3 regions of the Burkholderia sp. NRF60-BP8 genome follow, and region 1 is predicted to be linked to each of the others. Evidence: predicted binding sites of a transcription regulator. Region 1 holds the regulator's gene; each other region holds the start of a gene.
What was found. Region 1 encodes LexA, which represses DNA repair genes until DNA is damaged. Its sites were predicted from a motif close to ACTGTATNNNNATACAGT; they were not measured.
Positions count from the first base shown of each region.

Region 2: imuA (translesion DNA synthesis-associated protein ImuA) is a predicted target of LexA. The motif match lies at 1,994-2,011, and genes of this name have one in related genera.
Region 3: recA (recombinase RecA) is a predicted target of LexA. The motif match lies at 3,724-3,741, and genes of this name have one in related genera.

Region 1 covers NZ_CP013373.1:1,679,026-1,686,431, forward strand. Annotated here, with positions in the region: gene WS54_RS21210 (DUF2939 domain-containing protein) at 1-622, opposite strand, end outside; gene WS54_RS21215 (hypothetical protein) at 652-987, opposite strand; gene lexA (transcriptional repressor LexA) at 1,013-1,660, opposite strand; gene WS54_RS21230 (sulfate ABC transporter substrate-binding protein) at 1,925-2,962, shown strand; gene cysT (sulfate ABC transporter permease subunit CysT) at 3,086-3,979, shown strand; gene cysW (sulfate ABC transporter permease subunit CysW) at 3,976-4,920, shown strand; gene WS54_RS21245 (sulfate/molybdate ABC transporter ATP-binding protein) at 4,934-5,992, shown strand; gene WS54_RS21250 (CysB family HTH-type transcriptional regulator) at 6,068-6,994, shown strand; gene WS54_RS33745 (hypothetical protein) at 7,116-7,406, opposite strand, start outside.
Region 2 covers NZ_CP013373.1:3,051,617-3,059,022, reverse strand. Annotated here, with positions in the region: gene WS54_RS27785 (ABC transporter permease) at 1-890, shown strand, start outside; gene WS54_RS27780 (ABC transporter ATP-binding protein) at 892-1,686, shown strand; gene imuA (translesion DNA synthesis-associated protein ImuA) at 2,025-2,732, shown strand; gene WS54_RS27770 (Y-family DNA polymerase) at 2,665-4,152, shown strand; gene WS54_RS27765 (error-prone DNA polymerase) at 4,159-7,359, shown strand.
Region 3 covers NZ_CP013373.1:2,856,715-2,864,120, forward strand. Annotated here, with positions in the region: gene sucC (ADP-forming succinate--CoA ligase subunit beta) at 1-893, opposite strand, end outside; gene WS54_RS26830 (DUF2889 domain-containing protein) at 962-1,570, opposite strand; gene recX (recombination regulator RecX) at 1,716-2,579, opposite strand; gene recA (recombinase RecA) at 2,579-3,649, opposite strand; gene WS54_RS26845 (response regulator transcription factor) at 3,838-4,566, shown strand; gene WS54_RS26850 (sensor histidine kinase) at 4,584-6,131, shown strand; gene WS54_RS26855 (MFS transporter) at 6,359-7,406, shown strand, end outside.

The DNA.
Region 1 (7,406 bases):
TATTTCGGTAGCCCGCGCTGGTTTGCTGCTGGTGCGGCGCTGGCGCTGCTTCGCTCGGGCTGGCCGGTGCGGCGGGCGCGGGTGCCGGTGCCGATGCCGATGCCGATGCCGATGCCGCCGAAGCGGCCGTGTTGCCGCCCGGTGCGCCGGCACTTGCCGGCGCAGGATGGGCAGGTGGTGCGGCAGGCGTGTTGCCGGGTGCATTGCCTGCTGGCGGCCGGTTTGACCATTCGGGCGGACGCTCGCCCGGATTGCCGCGCGGCGGCAATCCGCTCATCAGTGCGGCGACACCCTCCGGGGTCGCGTACGCATCCACCAGCGGGCCGATCAGCGCAGACCCGATCAGCGCGCCGAGCACCGCGAACGGATTGTTTTTCTTCACGGCGTCGATCCGGCGCATCAATTCTTCCGTGACTTGCTGCTTCAGGCTGATGCGCAGCGACGGAAAGTCGACATATTCGCTGATCGCCTGTGCATCACGCGCATCGATGGCCGATTTCAGGCGACCGAGCGCGACATACGGCGACGCGTACGCATAGCCGAGCGTCGCAATGACGGCGACGATCAGCACGACGATCAGCAGGGGCTTGAGGCGCCGTGCGCGGCGCGACGATCCAGTCACGTTGCCTCCGGTGCGGGAACGTTCCGAAATCAGAGACCGCCCGGCGTGGCCGATCGTTCCTCCGCAATGCAGCGATCGATCATTCGGCACACGGCATCGATCGTACCCACCATGATCAGGCGCGAGCGGCCGTGATAGACGCGCACCGGCGCGCGGCGTGCGGGTTCCGCGTGATTCAGACCGGCATTCAGCGATACCCGCGCGAATGCGGGAAGCGCTGACGGCAGCAGGGACGCCTGCCGTTCGACTGCGACTTCTTGTTGCACTGGCGCTGCCGCGGACAGCGGCGCGCAGGGCGTGCGGCCGCGCAGATGACGCAGGCGACCGAATTGACGGAAAGGCAGCAGGCGGGCAAGGCGTTCCATGATGTTCTCCTGGAGAGACGGAATGTCAGAGTTCGCCCGAGCGGATCAGCCCGACGGCGATGCCTTCCAGCGCGAAATCCGCGCTGCCGGCCTTGACGAAGATGTTTTCGTAATCCGGGTTCTCCGCGATCAGCTCGAGGCCGCCGGGCCGGCGCATCAGGCGCTTGACCGTGACGTCGTCGCCGAGACGCGCGACGATGATCTGGCCGTCCTTCGCTTCCGTGCGCTTCTGCACGGCGAGGAGATCGCCGTCGAGAATGCCGGCGTCGCGCATCGACAGGCCGCGCACCTTCAGCAGGTAGTCGGGCTTGCTGGTGAACAGCGCGGGATCGCACGCGTAATGCTGCGAGATATGCTCCTGCGCGAGGATCGGGCTACCGGCCGCGACACGGCCGACGAGCGGCAGCGACAGTTGCATCAGGCCGGCGTGCGGCAGCGTGAATTGGTGCGGGGCATCGTCGATGCCGAGCAGCCGGATGCCGCGCGATGCGCCGGCGGCCAGCTCGATCACGCCCTTGCGCGCCAGCGCGCGCAGATGCTCCTCGGCCGCATTCGGCGAGCTGAAGCCCAGTTCGGCCGCGATCTCGGCGCGGGTGGGCGGGAATCCGGAGCGCTCGATCGCGCGACGGATCAAGTCGAACACTTGCTGCTGACGGGCGGTGAGTTTGGTCATGGCTCAACTGTATGGATAGACAGTGAGCTGTATTTTTATACAGTACTTGGTGAATTTCAAGTGTTACTTGAGGTTCGACGCGATCGCGCCGATTCCGGCGCGATTTCGCGACGCCCGGACGCCGGTTTGTCCGCCGCAACCGTCCGCCCCGCATGCGTTAGCACTTTTGAGTATTAAAAAATGAGGAACGATTATTTTTAATCATGTAACCCGTTCGCTAGACTGGCCCGACATCGCAATACCGACAACACTGGAGAACCAAGGATGGCGAAGCGCAATACGGGGCTGGTGGGCGGCGTGGGCCGCCTGATCGCGACACTCGCGCTGGGCGCGGCGGCGGCGCTGGGCGTCGCGGCGCATGCGCAGGCCGATACGACTTTCCTGAACGTGTCGTACGACCCGACGCGGGAGCTGTATCAGGATTTCAACCAGGCGTTCGGCAAGGAGTGGAAGGCGAAGACGGGCGAAACCGTCAACTTCAAGCAGTCGCACGGCGGCTCGGGCGCGCAGGCGCGCTCGGTGCTCGACGGCCTGCAGGCCGACGTCGTCACGCTGGCGCTGGCGTACGACATCGACGCGCTCGCGAACAAGGGGCTGGTGAGCAAGGATTGGCAGAAGCGCCTGCCCGACAACGCGTCGCCGTACACGTCGACGATCGTGTTCCTCGTGCGCAAGGGCAATCCGAAGGGGATCAAGGACTGGGACGACCTGACCAAGCCGGGCATCTCGATCGTCACGCCGAATCCGAAGACCTCGGGCGGCGCGCGCTGGAACTACCTGGCCGCATGGGCATACGCGCTGCACAAGCCGGGCGGCAACGAGCAGACGGCGAAGGAATTCGTCACGAAGCTCTACAAGAACGCCGGCGTGCTCGATTCGGGCGCGCGGGGCGCGACGACGAGCTTCGTGCAGCGCGGGATCGGCGACGTGCTGATCGCGTGGGAAAACGAGGCGTTCCTGTCGGTCAAGGAATTCGGTACCGACAAATTCGAGATCGTCGTGCCGTCGGTGAGCATCCTGGCCGAGCCGCCCGTCGCGGTGGTCGACAAGGTGGTCGACAAGAAGGGCACGCGCAAGCTGGCCGAGGCCTACCTGAACTTCCTGTACAGCCCGCAGGGCCAGGAAATCGCGGCGCGCAACTATTACCGGCCGCGTTCGAAGAACGTGCCGGCGGAGCTGACCAAGCAGTTCCCGAAGCTGAAGCTGTACACGGTCGACGACACGTTCGGCGGCTGGACGAATGCGCAGAAGACGCATTTCGCGGACGGCGGCGTGTTCGATTCGATCTACAAGCCGCAGTAACGCCATAACGACAAGCGGCGCGCCACGACAGCGCGCCGCATCCCCGACGGCCCGCCGGCGCGATTCGTTGCGCCGGCGTTTGCGTCGGGCCCATGAGCAGCATCGACCCAGCAAGAGCATCCGATGACGACGTACACCTTTCGCAAGCCGAGCGCGCTGCCCGGTTTCGGCGTGACACTCGGCATCACGGTGGCCTATTTGAGCCTCGTGGTGCTGATTCCGCTCGCCGCCACGTTCCTGAAGACCGCGACGCTGTCGTGGAGCCAGTTCGTCACCGCCGTCACGTCGCCGCGCGTGCTCGCGTCGTACCGGCTGACGTTCTCGGCCGCGTTCGGCGGCGCGCTGATCAATGCCGTGTTCGGCTTCCTCGTCGCGTGGGTGCTGGTGCGCTACACGTTCCCGTTCAAGCGCCTCGTCGATGCGATCGTCGATCTGCCGTTCGCGCTGCCGACGTCGGTGGCCGGCATCTCGCTCGCGGCCGTGTACGCGACCAACGGCTGGGTCGGCCAGTATCTGGCGCCGCTCGGCATCAAGATCGCGTTCACGCCGGCCGGCGTGCTGGTCGCGCTGACCTTCATCGGGCTGCCGTTCGTCGTGCGCACCGTGCAGCCGGTGCTCGAGGATTTCGAGCGCGAGCAGGAAGAAGCCGCCGCGTGCCTCGGCGCGTCGCGTTGGCTGACGTTCCGGCGCGTCGTGCTGCCGGCCGTGCTGCCGGCGCTGCTCACCGGTTTCGCGCTGGCGTTCGCGCGCGCGCTCGGCGAATACGGATCGGTGATCTTCATCGCCGGCAACGTGCCGATGAAATCCGAGATCACGTCGCTGCTGATCATCACGAAGCTCGAGCAGTACGACTACGCGGGCGCGACCGCGCTGGCGGTCGTGATGCTGGTCGTGTCGTTCCTGATGCTGCTGCTGATCAACACGCTGCAGTGGTATCTGCAGCGCAGGACGAGCAAGGGCGCGAGCGGTCCGGCGCCCGTCGCCGTCAGCGCTGTCGCAGCAGGAGGCCAGCAATGAGCCAGGAGGCCACCGTCGTGCTGAAAACCCCGTCGCCGGCCGCGCGCGCCGCGAAGCGGCTCGACCCCGTCAGCGAGTCGCGCGTCGTGCGCTGGCTGCTCACGGGCATCGCGCTGGCGTTTCTCGCGTTCTTCCTCGTCGTACCGCTCGCCGCGGTGTTCGTCGAGGCGCTGCGCAAGGGCGTCGGCTTCTATCTCGAATCGCTGGCCGATCCCGATGCGTGGTCGGCGATCAAGCTGACGCTGACCGTCGCCGCGATCGCGGTGCCGCTGAACCTCGTGTTCGGCGTGTGCGCATCGTGGGCGATCGCGAAGTTCGAATTCCGCGGCAAGGCGCTGCTGACGACGCTGATCGACCTGCCGTTCTCGGTGTCGCCGGTGATCTCGGGCCTCGTGTACGTGCTGCTGTTCGGCGCGCAGGGCTGGTTCGGGCCGTGGCTGCAGGATCACGACGTCCAGATCATCTTCGCGGTGCCGGGCATCGTGCTCGCGACGATCTTCGTCACGTTCCCGTTCGTCGCGCGCGAGCTGATTCCGCTGATGCAGGCGCAAGGCACCGACGAGGAAGAAGCCGCGCGCGTGCTCGGCGCGTCGGGCTGGCAGATCTTCCGCCGCGTGACGCTGCCGAACGTGAGGTGGGGGCTGCTGTACGGCGTGATCCTGTGCAATGCGCGCGCGATGGGCGAGTTCGGCGCGGTGTCGGTCGTGTCCGGCCACATCCGCGGCGTGACCGACACGATGCCGCTGCACGTGGAGATCCTGTACAACGAATACAACTTCGCGGCGGCGTTCGCGGTAGCGTCGGTGCTGGCGCTGCTCGCGCTCGTCACGCTCGCGCTCAAGCTGATCGCCGAGCGTCATCTCGCGGCCGAACTGGCCGACGCGCACGACGCCGGTCCCGCACATGCCGGCCCTGTCGGCGCCGTTTCGTCGAAATCGTAAAGAGGCAACCAGAATGGGTATCACCGTCCGTAATCTTCAGAAGCGCTTCGGCGATTTCACGGCGCTCGACGACGTGTCGCTCGACTTTCCGCCCGGCGAACTGGTCGCGCTGCTCGGGCCGTCCGGCTGCGGCAAGACCACGCTGCTGCGCGTGATCGCGGGCCTCGAGCACGCGGACGCCGGCCAGGTCGTGCTGCAGGGGCTCGACGTGGCGTCGGTCGGCGCGCGCGACCGCCAGGTCGGCTTCGTGTTTCAGCACTACGCGCTGTTCCGCCACATGACGGTGTTCGAGAACGTCGCGTTCGGGCTGCGCGTGAAGCCGCGCCGCGAGCGGCCGTCGGAAGCCGCGATTCGCGACAAGGTGCACGAGCTGCTCAAGCTCGTGCAGCTCGACTGGCTCGCGCAGCGGTACCCGTCCGAGTTGTCGGGCGGCCAGCGCCAGCGCATCGCGCTGGCCCGCGCGCTCGCGGTCGAGCCGAAAGTGCTGCTGCTCGACGAGCCGTTCGGCGCGCTCGACGCGAAGGTCCGCAAGGAACTGCGCGGCTGGCTGCGTCGGCTGCACGACGACCTGCACATCTCGACGATCTTCGTCACGCACGACCAGGAAGAGGCGCTCGAAGTGGCCGATCGCATCGTCGTGCTGAACCGCGGCCACGTCGAGCAGGTCGGCAGCCCGCAGGACGTCTACGATCATCCGCAAAGCGCGTTCGTGTACGAGTTCCTCGGCGCGGCGAACCGGTTGCCGGGCACGGTTGCCGGGCGTGGCTTCGTCGCCGAGGGCGCGGCTGCGCCGATCGAGGTCGACGCCGATTTCGCGGGCCCCGCGAACGCTTACGTGCGGCCGCACGATCTGCAGCTGTGGCCGGCGGGCGAAGGGCACCGCGACGGCATCGCGGTGGACGTGCGGCGCGTGATTCCGCTCGGCGGTTCGGTGCGCGTGGAACTCGAGGCGCGCGCGGGCGGCGCGCTCGAGGCGGAACTCGACCGCGACGCATGGCGGGCGCTTTCGCTGCAAGTCGGCGACGGCGCGACGGCCGTGCCGCGCGCCGTGCGGGTGTTTCCCGCCCGTTGACGGGACAATGCAGGGCAGGGGGCTGGATTCGCTCCGATTCGACAATCAAACAACGACAGCCTAAGAGGCATACCCATGAATTTTCAGCAATTGCGGTTCGTGCGCGAAGCGGTGCGTCAGAACATGAACCTGACGGAAGTCGCGAACGTGCTGTACACGTCGCAGTCGGGCGTGTCGAAACAGATCAAGGATCTGGAGGATGAGCTCGGCGTCGACATCTTCATTCGGCGCGGCAAGCGGCTGACGGGGCTCACGGAGCCGGGCAAGGCGGTGCACCAGCTGATCGAGCGGATGCTGCTGGACGCCGAGAACCTGCGCCGCGTCGCGCGCCAGTTCGCCGATCAGGACAGCGGCCACCTCGTCGTCGCGACGACGCACACGCAGGCGCGCTACGCGCTGCCGAAGGTGATCCGGCAGTTCACCGACGTGTTCCCGAAGGTGCATCTCGCGCTGCGCCAGGGCAGCCCGCAGCAGATCGCGCAGATGATCCTGAACGGCGAGGCCGATCTCGGCATCTCGACCGAAGCGCTCGACCGCTATCCGGACATCGTCACGTTCCCGTGCTATTCGTGGCACCACACGGTCGTCGTGCCGAAGGGCCACCCGCTCGTCGGTCGCGAGAACCTGACGCTCGACGAGATTGCCGAGTACCCGATCATCACGTACGACCAGGACTTCACGGGCCGCTCGCACATCGACCAGGCGTTCGCGCAGGCGGGCGCCGTGCCGGACGTCGTGCTGACCGCGATCGACGCGGACGTGATCAAGACCTACGTCGAGCTCGGAATGGGGATCGGCGTCGTCGCGGCGATGGCCTACGATCCGCAGCGCGACACGGGGCTCGTCGCGCTCGACACGCAGCACCTGTTCGAGGCGAGCACGACGCGGGTCGGCCTGCGCAAGGGCGCGTTCCTGCGTGCGTATGCGTACCGGCTGATCGAAATGTTCGCGCCGCATCTTAACGAAGCGGAAATCGCGGGGCTGTTGCGCGAAGCCGTTTGATCGGCGCATGTCGCCTGCCGTCCGGGCAGATACCGCGGACGGTGCGCGACGTGCGCCGCGCATAGCCTGCCGCACACCGCACGGGGCGGCGGAGGGGATTGCCGCCGGCGCGTCCGAATCATCAGCCGAGGCATCCGATCGAGTGCGTCGCGTCAGGGCGATCGGCGCGCGTTTCTGTGCCAACAGAAAAACAAGAACGGTCTGCAACGCCGAATCTCGGCGCGGAACGCCAGATCGGCAGCCATCCTCGTTCACGAGGCAGCGCGATACGAATCGCCGGTTCCGTTACAGTCGGCCGCATATCGGGCCGGTGGATGCCGGCGATCCGCGTGCCGATCGCGTCGTTCGCGCCGAACCGCTTCATCGTCGGCCCGCCGCCTGCGACGCGCATCGGCGAGCCGCCGTCGGCATC
Region 2 (7,406 bases), 1.4 Mb from region 1:
TGTTCTCGTTTCTGGGCGCCCTGGAGATCGGCCTGATCTTCAGCCTCGTCGCCCTCGGGGTGCTGATCTCGTTTCGCATCCTCAACTTCCCCGACCTCACCGTCGACGGCAGCTTTCCGCTCGGCGGCGCGGTCGCCGCGACGCTGATCTCGGCCGGCTACGACCCGTTTTCCGCGACGCTGCTCGCGATCGTCGCGGGCGCGCTGGCCGGCTTCGTCACCGGCTGGCTGAACGTGCGCCTGAAGATCATGGATCTGCTCGCCAGTATCCTGATGATGATCGCGCTCTACTCGGTGAACCTGCGGATCATGGGCAGGCCGAACGTGCCGCTGATCACCGAGCCGACGCTGTTCACCGTGCTGCAGCCCGACTGGATGCCCGATTACGTGCTGCGCCCGGCGCTGCTCGCGATCGTCGTCGTGGTCGCGAAGCTCGGCCTCGACTGGTTCTTCTCGTCGCAGCTCGGCCTCGCGATGCGCGCGACCGGCGCGAATCCGCGGATGGCGCGTGCGCAAGGCATCGCGACCGGTCGCGCGACGCTCGCCGGGATGGCGCTGTCGAACGCGCTCGTCGCGCTCGCGGGCGCGCTGTTCGCGCAGACGCAGGGCGGCTCGGACATTTCGATGGGGATCGGCACGATCGTGATCGGGCTGGCCGCGGTGATCATCGGCGAGACGCTGCTGCCCGCACGCCGGCTGGTGCTGACGACGCTCGCCGTCGTGCTCGGCGCGATCGTCTACCGCTTCTTCATCGCGCTCGCGCTGAACAGCGAATTCATCGGCCTGAAGGCGCAGGACCTGAACCTCGTGACGGCCGCGCTCGTCACGATCGCGCTGGTGCTGCCGGCGACGCGCAAGAAGCTGTTCGCGCGCAAGAACGGAGGGGCATGACATGTTGTCCGCACAAGACCTGAAACTCACGTTCAATCCCGGCACGCCGATCGAGACGCGCGCGCTGCGCGGGCTGTCGCTCGAGATTCCCGACGGCCAGTTCGTCGCGGTGATCGGCTCGAACGGCGCCGGCAAGTCGACTTTCCTGAACGCGATCAGCGGCGACCAGGCCGTCGATGCGGGACGCATCGCGATCGACGGCACGGACGTCACGCGCAAGGCCGCGTGGGACCGCGCGCACCTCGTCGCGCGCGTGTTCCAGGATCCGATGGCCGGCACCTGCGAGGCGCTGACGATCGAGGAGAACATGGCGCTCGCGATGGCGCGCGGCGTGCGGCGCGGTTTCCGGGCCGCGCTCGATCGCCCGTCGCGCGAGCTGTTCCGCGACAAGTTGCGGCTCCTGAATCTCGGACTGGAAAACCGGCTGACCGACCGGATCGGGCTGCTGTCGGGCGGCCAGCGGCAGGCCGTGAGCCTGCTGATGGCGTCGCTGCGGCCGTCGCGCATCCTGCTGCTCGACGAGCACACGGCCGCGCTCGACCCGAAGACGGCCGCGTTCGTGCTGGAGCTGACCGCGCGCATCGTCGCCGAGAGCAAGCTGACGACGATGATGGTCACGCACAGCATGCGGCAGGCGCTCGACTATGGCGACCGCACGGTGATGCTGCACCAGGGGCAGGTCGTGCTCGACGTGTCGGGCGATGCGCGCCGCGGACTCGATGTGCCGGACCTGCTGCAGATGTTCGAGAAGGTGCGGCACGAGCAGCTCGACGACGACGCGTTGTTGCTGGGGTGAATTGGGTTGCTTTCGGCTGTTTTGGCTGGTCTCTCGGGTGTTCCCGGCTGCTTTCGCCGGATCCCGGCTGATTCAGGCTGAGCCGGGCTGATCGACCGGACGGCTGCCCGGGCTGCCCGGCCGGCGCGCAGGTTTGGCGTCGGTCGAGCGGTCCGTTTTCGTATGCGGAATACGGCCGTTCCGTCGCGTCGGCACGGCCTTCGACTTCGCAGCAGCGGACGCGTGCGTTCCGGCCCTCCCCGGCCTTCCCGACGATCTGCATGTCCCTTTTTGTTGAGGCCTGACAGCGCCCGTTGCGATCCTCTATACTGTATATCCATACAGCATCGAGCCGCATGATGTCCGCCTCATCCCTGTCCCCCGAATCCCTTCATCCGTCGCTATGGCGCGGCTCGCAGCTCGCGCGCGGCGGTCTGCGCACGATCGACACGGGCTTCGCGCCGCTGTCCGCCGAATTGCCGGGCGGCGGCTGGCCGGTCGGCGGGCTCGTCGAGCTGCTGGCCGCGCAGCCGGGCTGCGGCGAGATGCGCTTGCTCGCGCCCGCGCTCGCGCGCACCGTCAGCGCACGGCGGCCGCTCGCGCTCGTCGCGCCGCCGCAGGTGCCGCATGCAAGCGCACTCGCCGGTCTCGGCGTGCCGCCCGACGCGCTGCTGTGGCTGCGTGCCGGCAGCCGCACGGATGCGCTGTGGGCGGCCGAGCAGGCGCTCAAGGCGGGCTGCTGCGGGGCCTTGCTGCTCTGGCAGGACGCGCGCCCCGATGCGCTGCGGCGCCTGCATCTCGCGGCCGCGCGCACCGGCGACACGCTGTTCGTGATGCTGCGTCCGCTGGCGGCCGCGCGGCAGCCGTCGCCGGCCGTGCTGCGCGTCGCGCTGTATCCGGTGCCGGGCGGCGTGTCGCTCGACATCGTCAAGCGTCGCGGGCCCGCGCGCAGCGAGCCGCTCGAGCTCGACCTGCCATCCCCGATCGTGGAGAGCCGCTATGCGCGTCTTGCTCGGCATCCATCTGCCGCGCCTGCCGCTCGACGTGTGCGCCGCGCCGCCGTCTGACGGCGAGGCGGTCGACGCCGGCTGCGCGGTGCTCGAACACGGTGCCGTGCTGATCGCCGACGCGGTCGCGCGCCGGCAAGGCGTGCGTGCGGGCATGAAGCGCGGCGGCGTGCTGACGCTCGCGCCCGACACGCACCTCGTCGAGCGCGATCCCGCGCGCGAAGCCGATGCGCTGCGTGCGGTCGCGCTCGCGCTGTTGCGCTTTTCGCCATGCGTCGCGCTCGGCGACGAAGCCACGCTGATCGTCGACGTCGGTCCGAGCCTGCGGCTGTTCGGCGGGCTGCCGTCGCTGTGCCGGCAAGTGCGCGCGACGCTCGCGGCGCTCGGCTATGCCGCGCGCCTGTCCGCCGCGCCGACCGGCGGCGGCGCGTGGCTGCTCGCACGCGTGTCGTCTCGCGCACGGATCCGGCGCCGGGTCGCCGGGCACGCGTCGCTCGTTCGCGCGCTCGATCGGCTGCCGTGCGTGCTGCTGCCCGACGCACGGCCCTATGCGGGCTGGTTCGACGGCCTCGGCTGCCGCACGCTCGCCGATTTGCGCCGCCTGCCGCGCGCGGGGCTGCAGCGGCGCTGCGGTCCCGCGCTGCTGGCCGCGCTCGATCGGGCGTACGGCGACGCGGTCGAGCCGCTCGCGTGGATGGCGGTGCCGCCGGTGTTCGACGTGCGGCTCGAATTGCCGGAGCGCGTCGAATACGCGGAAGCCGTGCTGTTCGCCGCGCGGCGGCTCGTCGTGCAGCTGTGCGGCTGGCTGGCCGCGCGGCAACTGTCGCTGGCCGCGATGACGTTCGAGCTCGAGCACGAGCGCGGCCGTCAGGCCGTGCCGCCGACCCCGCTCGAGCTCGCGTTCGCCGCGCCCGTGCGCGACGAGGTGCATTTCATGCGGCTGCTCGGCGAACGGCTCGCGCGCGTCGAGCTGCCGGCCGCGGTGATCGCGGTGCGGCTGAAGGCCACGCGTGTCGAATCGGTCGCGCCGCCGGCCGACGATCTGTTCCCGGAGCCGGGCGGCACGAAGGAGACGCGCGCGCGCCTGTTCGAGCTGCTGGTCGCGCGGCTCGGCGCGGAGAGCGTGCTGCGCGCGGTACCGGCGGCCGATCATCGGCCCGAGGTGGCGAACCGCTGGGTGTCGCTCGATGCGCAGGCCGGCAAGCCGGCGGGCGCGCCGCCGGCGGTGCCGCCGCGTCCGGCGTGGCTGCTGGCGGAGCCGCTGCCGCTGCTGATGCGCGAGAACCGGCCGGTGTTTCATACGCCGCTCAGGACGATGTCGTCGCCCGAGCGGATCGAGGCGGGGTGGTTCGACGGTCAAACGGCCGAGCGCGATTACTACGTTGCGCAGGACGAAGAGGGCGCGTGCTACTGGATATTCAAGGAGCGCATGAGCAGCCAGGCGAACCCGCATTGGTTTCTGCACGGCCTGTTCGGGTGAGCGGCGATGACGACGGAGTACATGTTGCTTCCGGACTATGCGGAACTGTTCTGTCGCTCGAACTTTTCGTTCCTGCACGGCGCATCGCATGCGGAAGAACTGGTCGAGCGCGCCGTGGAACTCGGCTATCGCGGGATCGCGATCACCGACGAATGCTCGCTCGCGGGCGCGCCGCGGATGCATGTCGCGGCGAAGGCAGCCGGATTGCCGCTGATCGTCGGCTCGTATTTCGAGGTGACGCCGGACGATGTGCCGCCCGGCTACGATCCGGGCCCCGGCGCGTTCGGGCTCGTGTTGCTCGCGCAGAACCGCGAGGGTTACGGCAACCTGTCCGAGCTCATCTCGTGGCGGCGGATGGAAGCGCCGAAGGGCACGTACCGGCTGACGTCGAAAATGCTGTCAAGGCCGCCCGAGGCATTCGCCCATCTGCGCGGTATGCCCGAGTGCTTCGCGATCCTCGTGCCCGCGTATCCGGTGCGTGCAAACGTGCTCGATGCGCAGGTTGCGTGGTTTCGCGCGACGTTCGGCGAGCGGGCGCGGCTCGGGCTCGTGCAGTTGCAGCGTGCGCTGGACGGCCCGCAGCGCGACGAGATTCGCGAGGTGGGCGCGCGGCGCGGCGTGCGCGTCGTCGCGCTCGGCGACGTGACGATGCACAGGCGCTCGTGCAAGCCGCTGCAGGACGTGATGACGGCGATCCGCATTGGGATGCCGGTTTCGGAATGCGGGTATGCGCTCGCACCGAACGCGGAACAGCATCTGCGCGCACGGAACCGGATCGCGAAGCTGTTTTCGCCGGCGGAGATCGCCGAGACTTGCGCGATTCTCGACGGTTGCCATTTCTCTCTCGGCGAATTGAAGTATGAGTATCCCCTTGAACTCGTGCCGCGCGGACATACGCCGACCAGTTACCTGAAACAGGAGACGTGGGCGGGCGTGGCTCGACGTTACTGGAATGGCGTGCCTGAAAAAGTGGCGAAGCAGATCCGGTACGAACTGGCGCTCATCGCAAAGCTGAACTACGAACCGTTCTTCCTGACCGTCTACGACATCGTCAAGTACGCGCGCAGCCGGAACATCCTGTGCCAGGGCCGCGGCTCGGCCGCGAATTCGGTGGTCTGCTATTGCCTCGGCATCACCGAGGTCGATCCGGACCAGAGCACGACGCTGTTCGAGCGCTTCATCAGCGAGGAGCGCGGCGAGCCGCCCGACATCGATGTCGACTTCGAGCATCAGCGTCGGGAAGAGGTGATTCAGCATATCTACGAAAAATACGGACATGATCGCGCCGCGCTGGCGGCCGCCGTCTCGACGTATCGCCCGCGCGGCGTGCTGCGCGAAGTCGGCAAGGCGCTCGGCGTCGATCCGATGCTGGTCGATCGCGTGGCGAAAGGGCACCGCTGGTTCGATGGCAGCCGCGATCTGCTGCAGAAATTCGCGACGGCCGGGCTCGATCCCCACACGCCGCTGATTCGCGCATGGGCCGAACTGGCGGGGCGGCTGCTCAATTTCCCGCGCCACCTGTCGCAGCATTCGGGCGGCTTCGTGATCAGCCGCGGCAAGCTCACGCGGCTCGTGCCGGTCGAGAACGCGGCGATGGACGGGCGGCGCGTGATCCAGTGGGACAAGGACGATCTCGAGGCGCTCGGGCTGATGAAGGTCGACGTGCTCGCGCTCGGCATGCTGTCGGCGCTGCATCGCGCGTTCGACCTGCGCACCGCGTGGCGCGGCCCGGCGAAGGACGGCAAGCCGTTCACGCTGAAGCACATTCCGCAGGAGGACGAAGCGACCTACGACATGATCTGTCGCGCCGATACGGTCGGCGTGTTCCAGATCGAATCGCGCGCGCAGATGTCGATGCTGCCGCGCCTGCGGCCGCGCACTTATTACGACCTGGTGATCGAGGTGGCGATCGTGCGGCCCGGGCCGATCCAGGGCGGCGCGGTGCACCCGTATCTGAAGCGGCGGCAGGGACTCGAAAAGGTCAGTTACCCGAAGGAAGACCTGAAACCCGCGCTCGAACGCACCATGGGCGTGCCGATCTTCCAGGAGCAGGTGATGCAGATCGCGATGATCGCGGCGGGCTTCACGGCCGGCGAGGCCGACGGGCTGCGTCGCGCGATGGCCGCATGGAAGCGCAAGGGCAATCTCGAGAAATATCACGTCAAGATCGTCGAGGGGATGCGCGAACGCGGCTACCCGCCCGATTTCGCCGAGCAGATTTTCGAGCAGATCAAGGGCTTCGGCGATTACGGCTTCCCCGAAAGCCATGCGGCGAGCTTTGCGAAACTGGCCTACGCGAGCAGTTGGCTCAAATGCCACGAACCGGCGATCTTCCTCGCCGCGCTGCTGAACAGCCAGCCGATGGGTTTCTATCCGCCGTCGCAACTCGTGCAGGACGCAAAGCGCCACGGCGTGCAGGTCCTGCCGATCGACGTGACGCAAAGCGGTTGGGAGGCATCGCTCGAAGCGCTGCCCGGCCAGCCGCCGCCACACGGCCAGCCGGCTGTGCGGCTCGGCCTGTCGCTCGTGAGCGGCTTCGGCGAAGCCGCCGCGCGCCGGATCGAAGCCGCGCGCGCGGCCGGCCCGTTCGACAACGTCGACGCGCTTGCGCGCCGCGCGCAACTCGAACGCCGCGACCTCGAGGCGCTGGCGGCTGCGAACGCGCTCGCGACGCTCGCCGGCCATCGCCGCGACGCGCTCTGGCAGGCCGTCGCCGCGGCGCCCGAACGCGACCTGCTCGCGGCCGCGCCGATCGACGAACCCGAGAAGCCCGCGCTCGGCGCGCCGTCGGAAGCCGACGAGATCCTCGCCGATTACGACACCACCGGTCTCACGCTGAACCGTCACCCCGTCGCGTTGCTGCGGCCGGCGCTGCGCGCGCGGCGGTTGTCGTCCGCGGCCGAGCTGCGCGATCGCCCGGACGGCCGGCTCGCGCGCGCATGCGGGATCGTGATCTCGCGGCAGATGCCGGGCACCGCGAAAGGCGTGATATTCATGACGCTCGAGGACGAAACGGGCTGTGTGAACGTGATCGTCCGACCCGAGCTGCTCGCGCGGCAGCGTCGCGAGGCGCTCGATTCGCAACTGCTCGCGGCGTCCGGCGTGTGGCAGGTCGTGAGCGACGTGAGGCACCTCGTCGCGCAGCATTTCGAGGATCTGACGCCGCTGCTCGGCGGCCTGCGCACGTCGAGCCGCGAATTCCACTGACATTTCCCCGACCCTGCTGCCGCCCGACTTCCCTGACGCGAATCGCC
Region 3 (7,406 bases), 1.2 Mb from region 1:
ACCTTCTCGGTCGTCGCGCCACCGCCGACGTCCAGGAAGTTCGCCGGCTCGCCGCCGAACAGCTTGATGGTGTCCATCGTCGCCATCGCGAGGCCTGCGCCGTTCACGAGGCAGCCGATGTTGCCGTCGAGCGAGATGTACGCGAGGTCGAACTTCGACGCCTCGATTTCAGCCGGATCTTCTTCGTCCAGATCGCGGTACGCGACGATTTCCGGGTGGCGGAACAGCGCGTTCGAGTCGAAGTTGAACTTCGCGTCGAGTGCGGTGACCTTGCCGTCGCCGGAGACGTTCAGCGGGTTGATTTCAGCCAGCGATGCGTCGGTTTCCCAGAATGCCTTGTACAGGCCTTGCAGGATCGCGCGTGCTTGCGGAATCGAAGCGGCCGGCACGCCGATCTTCGCGGCGAGGTCGTCGGCCTGGGCGTCCAGCAGGCCCGTCGACGGCTCGACGATGACCTTGTGGATCAGTTCCGGGTGCTTTTCGGCGACTTCTTCGATGTCCATGCCGCCTTCGCTCGAACCCATCAGCACGATCTTCTGCGAGATGCGGTCGACGACGAGGCTGACATACAGTTCCTGCTTGATGTCGGCGCCTTCCTCGATCATCAGGCGGTTGACCTTCTGGCCTTCCGGGCCCGTCTGGTGCGTGACGAGCTGCATGCCGAGGATCTGGTTCGCGTATTCGCGCACCTGTTCGATCGACTTCGCCACCTTCACGCCGCCGCCCTTGCCACGGCCACCCGCGTGAATCTGAGCCTTCACGACCCAAACCGGGCCGCCGAGCTCTTCCGCCACCTTGACGGCCTCGTCCACCGAGAACGCCGGCTTGCCGCGCGGTACCGCGACGCCGAATTTCCGCAGGATTTCCTTACCCTGGTACTCGTGAATCTTCATGCGTGATTCCCTTCAGTCTGAGAGTTGGATGAAATGTCGCTTGAGACGCTTCTTCGAATGATTTCCGTTCATTCCTTCGTGCTGCCTTCACCGGGCAGATCCGGCCGAATCGGGCCATACCAGCGCGGGTAGTACTGCCGCACGACCTCGCCGTCGAATCGCAGCGCGCGGCAGCGGCCGAGCTGGAACGGCGGTTCGGCGTGCACGCCGTCATGGGCCGGCCCTTCGCCGCCCTCCTCGCGCACGTTCCACACGTCACCGGCGAACGCCTGGATCGCGGCCGTCGGCAGCACGGCGCACAGTTCGGTGAGATGGGAACAGCCTGCGACGCCGGCGAGCAGCCGGTTCGCGTTGCGGCGGAAATTGCGGAAGAGATTGAGCCCGACGAGGGCCCGATAGGCGGGAGTGGCGGATTGACAGTGACCGGGATAGGGCACCCATTCCGAAGACGCTTCGGCGTCGACGACATTGAGGTCACGATCGATGGTCACGCGCAGCCAGAGTTCGTGGATCGGCAGGCCCTGGGGCCGGATGCCCGACGCAAGCGCGACATCGCGCGGCTTGTGGTCGGTCAGGCAGGCTTCGATGTCCCACAAGCCGTCGCCGCGCTCGTAGGCTTCCGCTCGGATTGCGCGTCGATGTCGCAACTGACGGGGCACGGGCTCGGATAGCGGCATGCTGGAGGTTGAGGCCGAAGAGGAAAACCCGTGGATTTTAGCATATTGGGTATTTGAGACAGTTTGCCGCGACGGCGGGTATTCCCGCCTGCCGGAAGCGGTTGCAATGCAGCAAAATCGCGCGTCACGCGCGCGACCGGGCGCGTCAGTCGTCGATCGGGAAATCGTCGCCGATTTTCAGCAACTTCACGATGGTCGCACTCGAGAAGCCGCGCGCGGCAAGGAAACGCGTCTGCTTCGCGCGCTCCGCGGGCGTTTGCGGCAGTGCACCGAATTTCTTGCGCCAGACGGCCTGCGCGCGCGTCAATTCGGTCTCGCGCAATTGGGCATGCACCTCTTCGACGAGACCGTCGCCGACCGCATGGCGCTTCAGCTCGCTGACGATGCGCGCGACGCCGACGCGCGACGCGCGACGATGCACGAGGCTCTCGGCGAAGCGCGCGTCGGACAGCCAGCCTTCCTTTTCCAGCGCATCGAGCACCGGCTCGACGGCTTCGTCCTCGCCGACGTAGGGGGCGAGCTTGCGCGCCAGCTCCGCACGGCTGTATTCGCGCCTCGACAGATAGCCGAGCGCGCGCCCCTTCAATGAGCGCGGCGGCTTCGACGACTTGCGCTCGCCTGCGCCCGGCGCGTCGCTCGAAGCAGCGCCCGACGGCACACCGGCTGCACGGCGTGTACGGCGCGGATGCTGGCTGCTGCGCGTATAGACATCTTCTGCCGCGGGCGAATCGGCTGGGCGATCGCCCGGAAAGCGGACACCGGACACGCGACGGCGCGAGCGATCGTGTGCGTCGAACGACTCGTCGTCGTCGAACGGATCGTCCGGTGCGGCAATCTCAAACGAAACGAGGGCATCGTCGGATGCCCTCGTCGCGGTGCGGTTCGCGGCGTTGCCGCCTGCGTCACGCCGATCGGCGCCCGAGGATCCGGCTCGCCGGCCGGAGCGCCCCGCCCTTTCGGGCATGTCGCGCTCCGCCGGCTCGCCAGTCTGACCTCGGCGCACAACCATTACTCTTCTTCGTCCAACGCCTCGGCTTCGTTGCCTACGCCATCGGGCATGCTGACGACACCGAGCGATTCGCGGATGCGGTTCTCGATCTCGCGCGCGATTTCCGGATTTTCGCGCAGGAATTCACGCGCGTTGTCCTTGCCCTGGCCGATCTTCTCGCCGTTGTAGCTGTACCAGGCGCCGGCCTTGTCGACGATCTTCGCCTGCACGCCGAGATCGATGATCTCGCCCTGACGCGAAATGCCCTCGCCATACAGGATGTCGAAGATCGCCTCGCGGAACGGCGGCGACACCTTGTTCTTGACGACCTTCACGCGGGTTTCGTTGCCGATCACCTCGTCGTTCTTCTTGATCGAGCCGATCCGGCGGATGTCGAGGCGCACCGACGCATAAAACTTGAGCGCGTTGCCGCCCGTCGTGGTTTCGGGGTTGCCGAACATCACGCCGATCTTCATCCGGATCTGGTTGATGAAGATCACGAGGCAGTTCGTGCGCTTGATCGTGCCGGTGAGCTTGCGCAGCGCCTGCGACATCAGGCGCGCCTGCAGACCCGGCAGCGAATCGCCCATTTCGCCTTCGATTTCGGCCTTCGGCACGAGCGCCGCGACCGAGTCGATGACGATCATGTCGATCGAACCCGAGCGCACCAGCGCGTCGGTAATTTCCAGCGCCTGCTCGCCGGTATCCGGCTGCGAGATCAGCAGTTCCGGCACATTGACGCCGAGCTTGGACGCGTACTGGACGTCGAGCGCGTGCTCGGCGTCGATGAAGGCAGCCGTGCCGCCCAGCTTCTGCAGTTCGGCGATGACCTGCAGCGTGAGCGTGGTTTTACCGGACGATTCCGGACCGTAAATCTCGACCACCCGGCCGCGCGGCAGGCCGCCGACGCCGAGCGCGATATCGAGACCCAGCGAGCCCGTGGAGACGACCTGGATGTCTTCCTTCGCTTCGCCGTCGCCCATCCGCATGATCGACCCTTTGCCGAACTGCTTCTCGATCTGTGCGAGTGCGGCCGCCAGCGCCTTGCTCTTCTCGGCGGTCATCCCGGAGCCCTTCTTGCTATCTTCCATGAATCGTCCTTTGCTATGATGAGCAGCGTCTGTCAGAGGCGCGCCCGCTTCAAGCGCTGCCCACGAATGCAGACACTGTATAAAAAAACAGTGTTTTATGCAAGCCCGCAATGCAGGCTGCGTCGTACACGGATAATTTCGGAGACAGCCGCGCCGGCATGCACGCCCGCCGGCCATCGGTCAGCAACATGCGAATCCTCATCGCCGAAGACGACAGCATACTCGCGGACGGCCTCACCCGGTCACTCCGCCAATCGGGCTATGCCGTCGATCACGTGAAGAGCGGCGTCGACGCCGACACCGCGCTGTCGATGCAGACTTTCGACCTGCTGATCCTCGATCTCGGGCTGCCGAAAATGTCCGGCCTCGACGTGCTCAAGCGCCTGCGCGCGCGCAATTCCAATCTGCCCGTGCTGATCCTGACCGCCGCCGACAGCGTCGACGAACGCGTGAAGGGGCTCGATCTCGGCGCCGACGACTACATGGCCAAGCCGTTCGCGCTCAACGAGCTCGAGGCGCGCGTGCGCGCGCTGACCCGGCGCGGCGCCGGCGGCGGCCCGACCGTCGTGCGCCATGGCTCGCTCGCGTTCGACCAGGTCGGGCGCATCGCGTACGCGAACGATCACGTGCTCGATCTCTCCGCGCGCGAACTCGGCCTGCTCGAGGTGCTGCTGCAGCGGATCGGCCGCCTCGTGTCGAAGGAACAGCTCGTCGATCACCTGTGCGAATGGGGCGAGGAAGTCAGCAACAACGCGATCGAAGTCTACGTGCACCGGCTGCGCAAGAAGATCGAACCGAGCGGCGTGCGGATCTCGACCGTGCGCGGCCTCGGCTATTGCCTCGAGAAGGTCGCGCCCGCGACGCCGGCCGACACGGCGGCGCCCCAGCCCGCGGCGGCCGGCACGCCGCTGCGCTGACGCCGGGCGGCGCCGCGATGGCCACGTCGGCCCATTCCCGCCACCCGACCGGCGCGCCGTCGTCGGCTGCCGACGAGGCGCGCGACGCGTGCTACGAGAACCCGTTCGCGCCGCCCGACGAAACCGAATCGCCCGAAACGCAGCGCCCGCGCTCGCTGTTCGGCGAAATCCTCGACTGGATGCTCGCGCCGCTGCTGCTGCTGTGGCCGATGAGCATCGCCGTCACCTATCTCGTCGCGAAGACGATCGCGAACGGCCCGTTCGACCGCGCGCTCGAGACCAACGCGTACGTGCTTGCGCGGCAGATCCATCCGGTCAACGGCGTCGCCGAGCTGACGCTGCCGGAGCAAACGCGCGACTTCCTGCGCGCGGACAACATCGACAGCGTCTACTTCCAGGTGCTCGGCACGCGCGGCGAGCTGGTCGCGGGCGAGGCCGACATGCCGCTGCCGCGCGACGAGGACCGCCCGCCGCCGGGCGTCGTCGTGTTCCGCGACGACCTGCTGCGCGGCAACGACGTGCGCGTCGCGTATACGACCGTCGCGCTGCCGCAGGCGAGCGGCGCGCAGCCCGTGCTCGTGCAGGTCGGCGAGACGCTCGACAAGCGCAACGCGCTCGCGAACGACATCATCAAGGGCGTGATCCTGCCGCAATTCGTGATCCTGCCGCTCGCGATCCTGCTCGTCTGGTTCGGGCTGTCGCGCGGGCTCGCCCCGCTCAACGCGCTGCAGGCGCACATTCGCGCGCGGCGACCCGACGACCTGTCGCCCGTCGAGGCGCAGCGCGCGCCGCCCGAGATCGAACCGCTCGTCACGTCGTTCAACGACCTGCTCGCGCGCCTCGAGCAGAACATGGCGCTGCAAAAACGCTTCATCGCCGACGCCGCGCACCAGATGAAGACGCCGCTCGCGGGCCTGCGCACGCAGGCCGAGTTCGCGCTGCGCCACCCGGTGCCGCCCGACGTGCAGCGCTCGCTCGAGCAGATCGCGACGAGCTCCGAGCAGGCCGCGCGGCTCGTCACGCAACTGCTGGCGCTCGCGCGCGCCGAGAACCGCGCGAGCGGGCTCACGTTCGAGCCGGTCGAGATCGCCGCGCTCGCGCGGCGCACGGTGCGCGACTGGGTACAGGCCGCGCTCGCGAAACGCATGGACCTCGGGTACGAAGGCCCGGACGACGACGCGCCGCTCGATGTCGACGGCAACCCGGTGATGCTGCGCGAGATGCTCGGCAACCTGGTCGACAACGCGATCCGCTATACGCCGGAAGGCGGCCGCATCACCGTACGCGTGCGCGCCGAGCCCGCGGCGCGGCGCGTGCATCTCGAAGTCGAGGATACCGGCCCCGGCATCCCGGCCGGCGAGCGCGAGCGCGTCGTCGAGCGCTTCTACCGGATCCTCGGCCGCGAAGGCGACGGCAGCGGCCTCGGGCTCGCGATCGTGCGCGAGATCGCCACGCAGCACGGCGGCACGCTGACGCTCGACGATCACGTCTACCAGCACGCGCCGCGCCTCGCCGGCACGCTCGTGCGCATCAGCCTGCCGCTCGCCGCCCCTGCCCCGGATTAACCCTGATGTGCACCGCCGCGGCTCGGCGCAAATCCGTCGAAACCGGCGATTTACCGGACGTTCGCACCATGATCGGGCCGCGAAATGGCCGATTCGACACGGGTTAACGCGCAGTCGGTTTGTACGCGCGAGTCAGTGCGCCGTAAGTTTCCGTGCCAATAATCGTCGACAGGCCCGCCCCTCCCAAGGCGGCCGCACATCTATATCAAGGGACTTGGAGACGATTCATGGCAACGTTAGGCGGGCAAATTTCGCACTCGCCGATGACGGGCGAAGAGAAGAAGGTGATCTTCGCGTCGTCGCTCGGCACCGTGTTCGAGTGGTACGACTTTTACCTGGCCGGCTCGCTCGCGGCCTACATCAGCAAGAGCTTCTTCTCCGGCGTCAATCCGACCGCCGCGTTCATCTTCACGCTGCTCGGCTTCGCCGCCGGCTTCGCGGTGCGGCCGTTCGGCGCGATCGTGTTCGGCCGGCTCGGCGACCTCGTCGGCCGCAAGCACACGTTCCTCGTGACGATCGTGATCATGGGCGTCTCGACGTTCGTGGTCGGCTTCCTGCCCGGCTACGCGTCGATCGGCATCGCCGCCCCCGTGATCTTCATCGCGATGCGGCTGCTGCAGGGCCTCGCGCTCGGCGGCGAGTACGGTGGCGCGGCGACCTACGTCGCCGAGCACGCGCCGGCCAACCGGCGCGGCTTCTACACCGCATGGATCCAGACGACGGCCACGCTCGGCCTGTTCCTGTCGCTGCTCGTGATCCTCGGCGTGCGCACGTTCGTCGGCGAGGATGCGTTCGGCAACTGGGGCTGGCGCGTGCCGTTCGTCGCGTCGATCCTGCTGCTCGCGGTGTCGGTGTGGATTCGGCTGCAACTGAACGAATCGCCGGTATTCCTGCGCATCAAGGCGGAAGGCAAGACGTCGAAGGCGCCGCTGACCGAAGCGTTCGGCCAGTGGAAGAACCTGAAGATCGTGATCCTCGCGCTCGTCGGCCTGACGGCCGGTCAGGCCGTCGTGTGGTACACGGGTCAGTTCTACGCGCTGTTCTTCCTCACGCAGACGCTGAAGGTCGACGGCGCCAGCGCGAACATCCTGATCGCGATCGCGCTCCTGATCGGCACGCCGTTCTTCCTGTTCTTCGGTTCGCTGTCGGACAAGATCGGCCGCAAGCCGATCATCCTCGCGGGCTGCCTGATCGCGGCGCTGACCTACTTCCCGCTGTTCAAGGCGCTCACGCACTACGCGAATCCGCAGCTCGAACTCGCGACGCAGAAGGCGC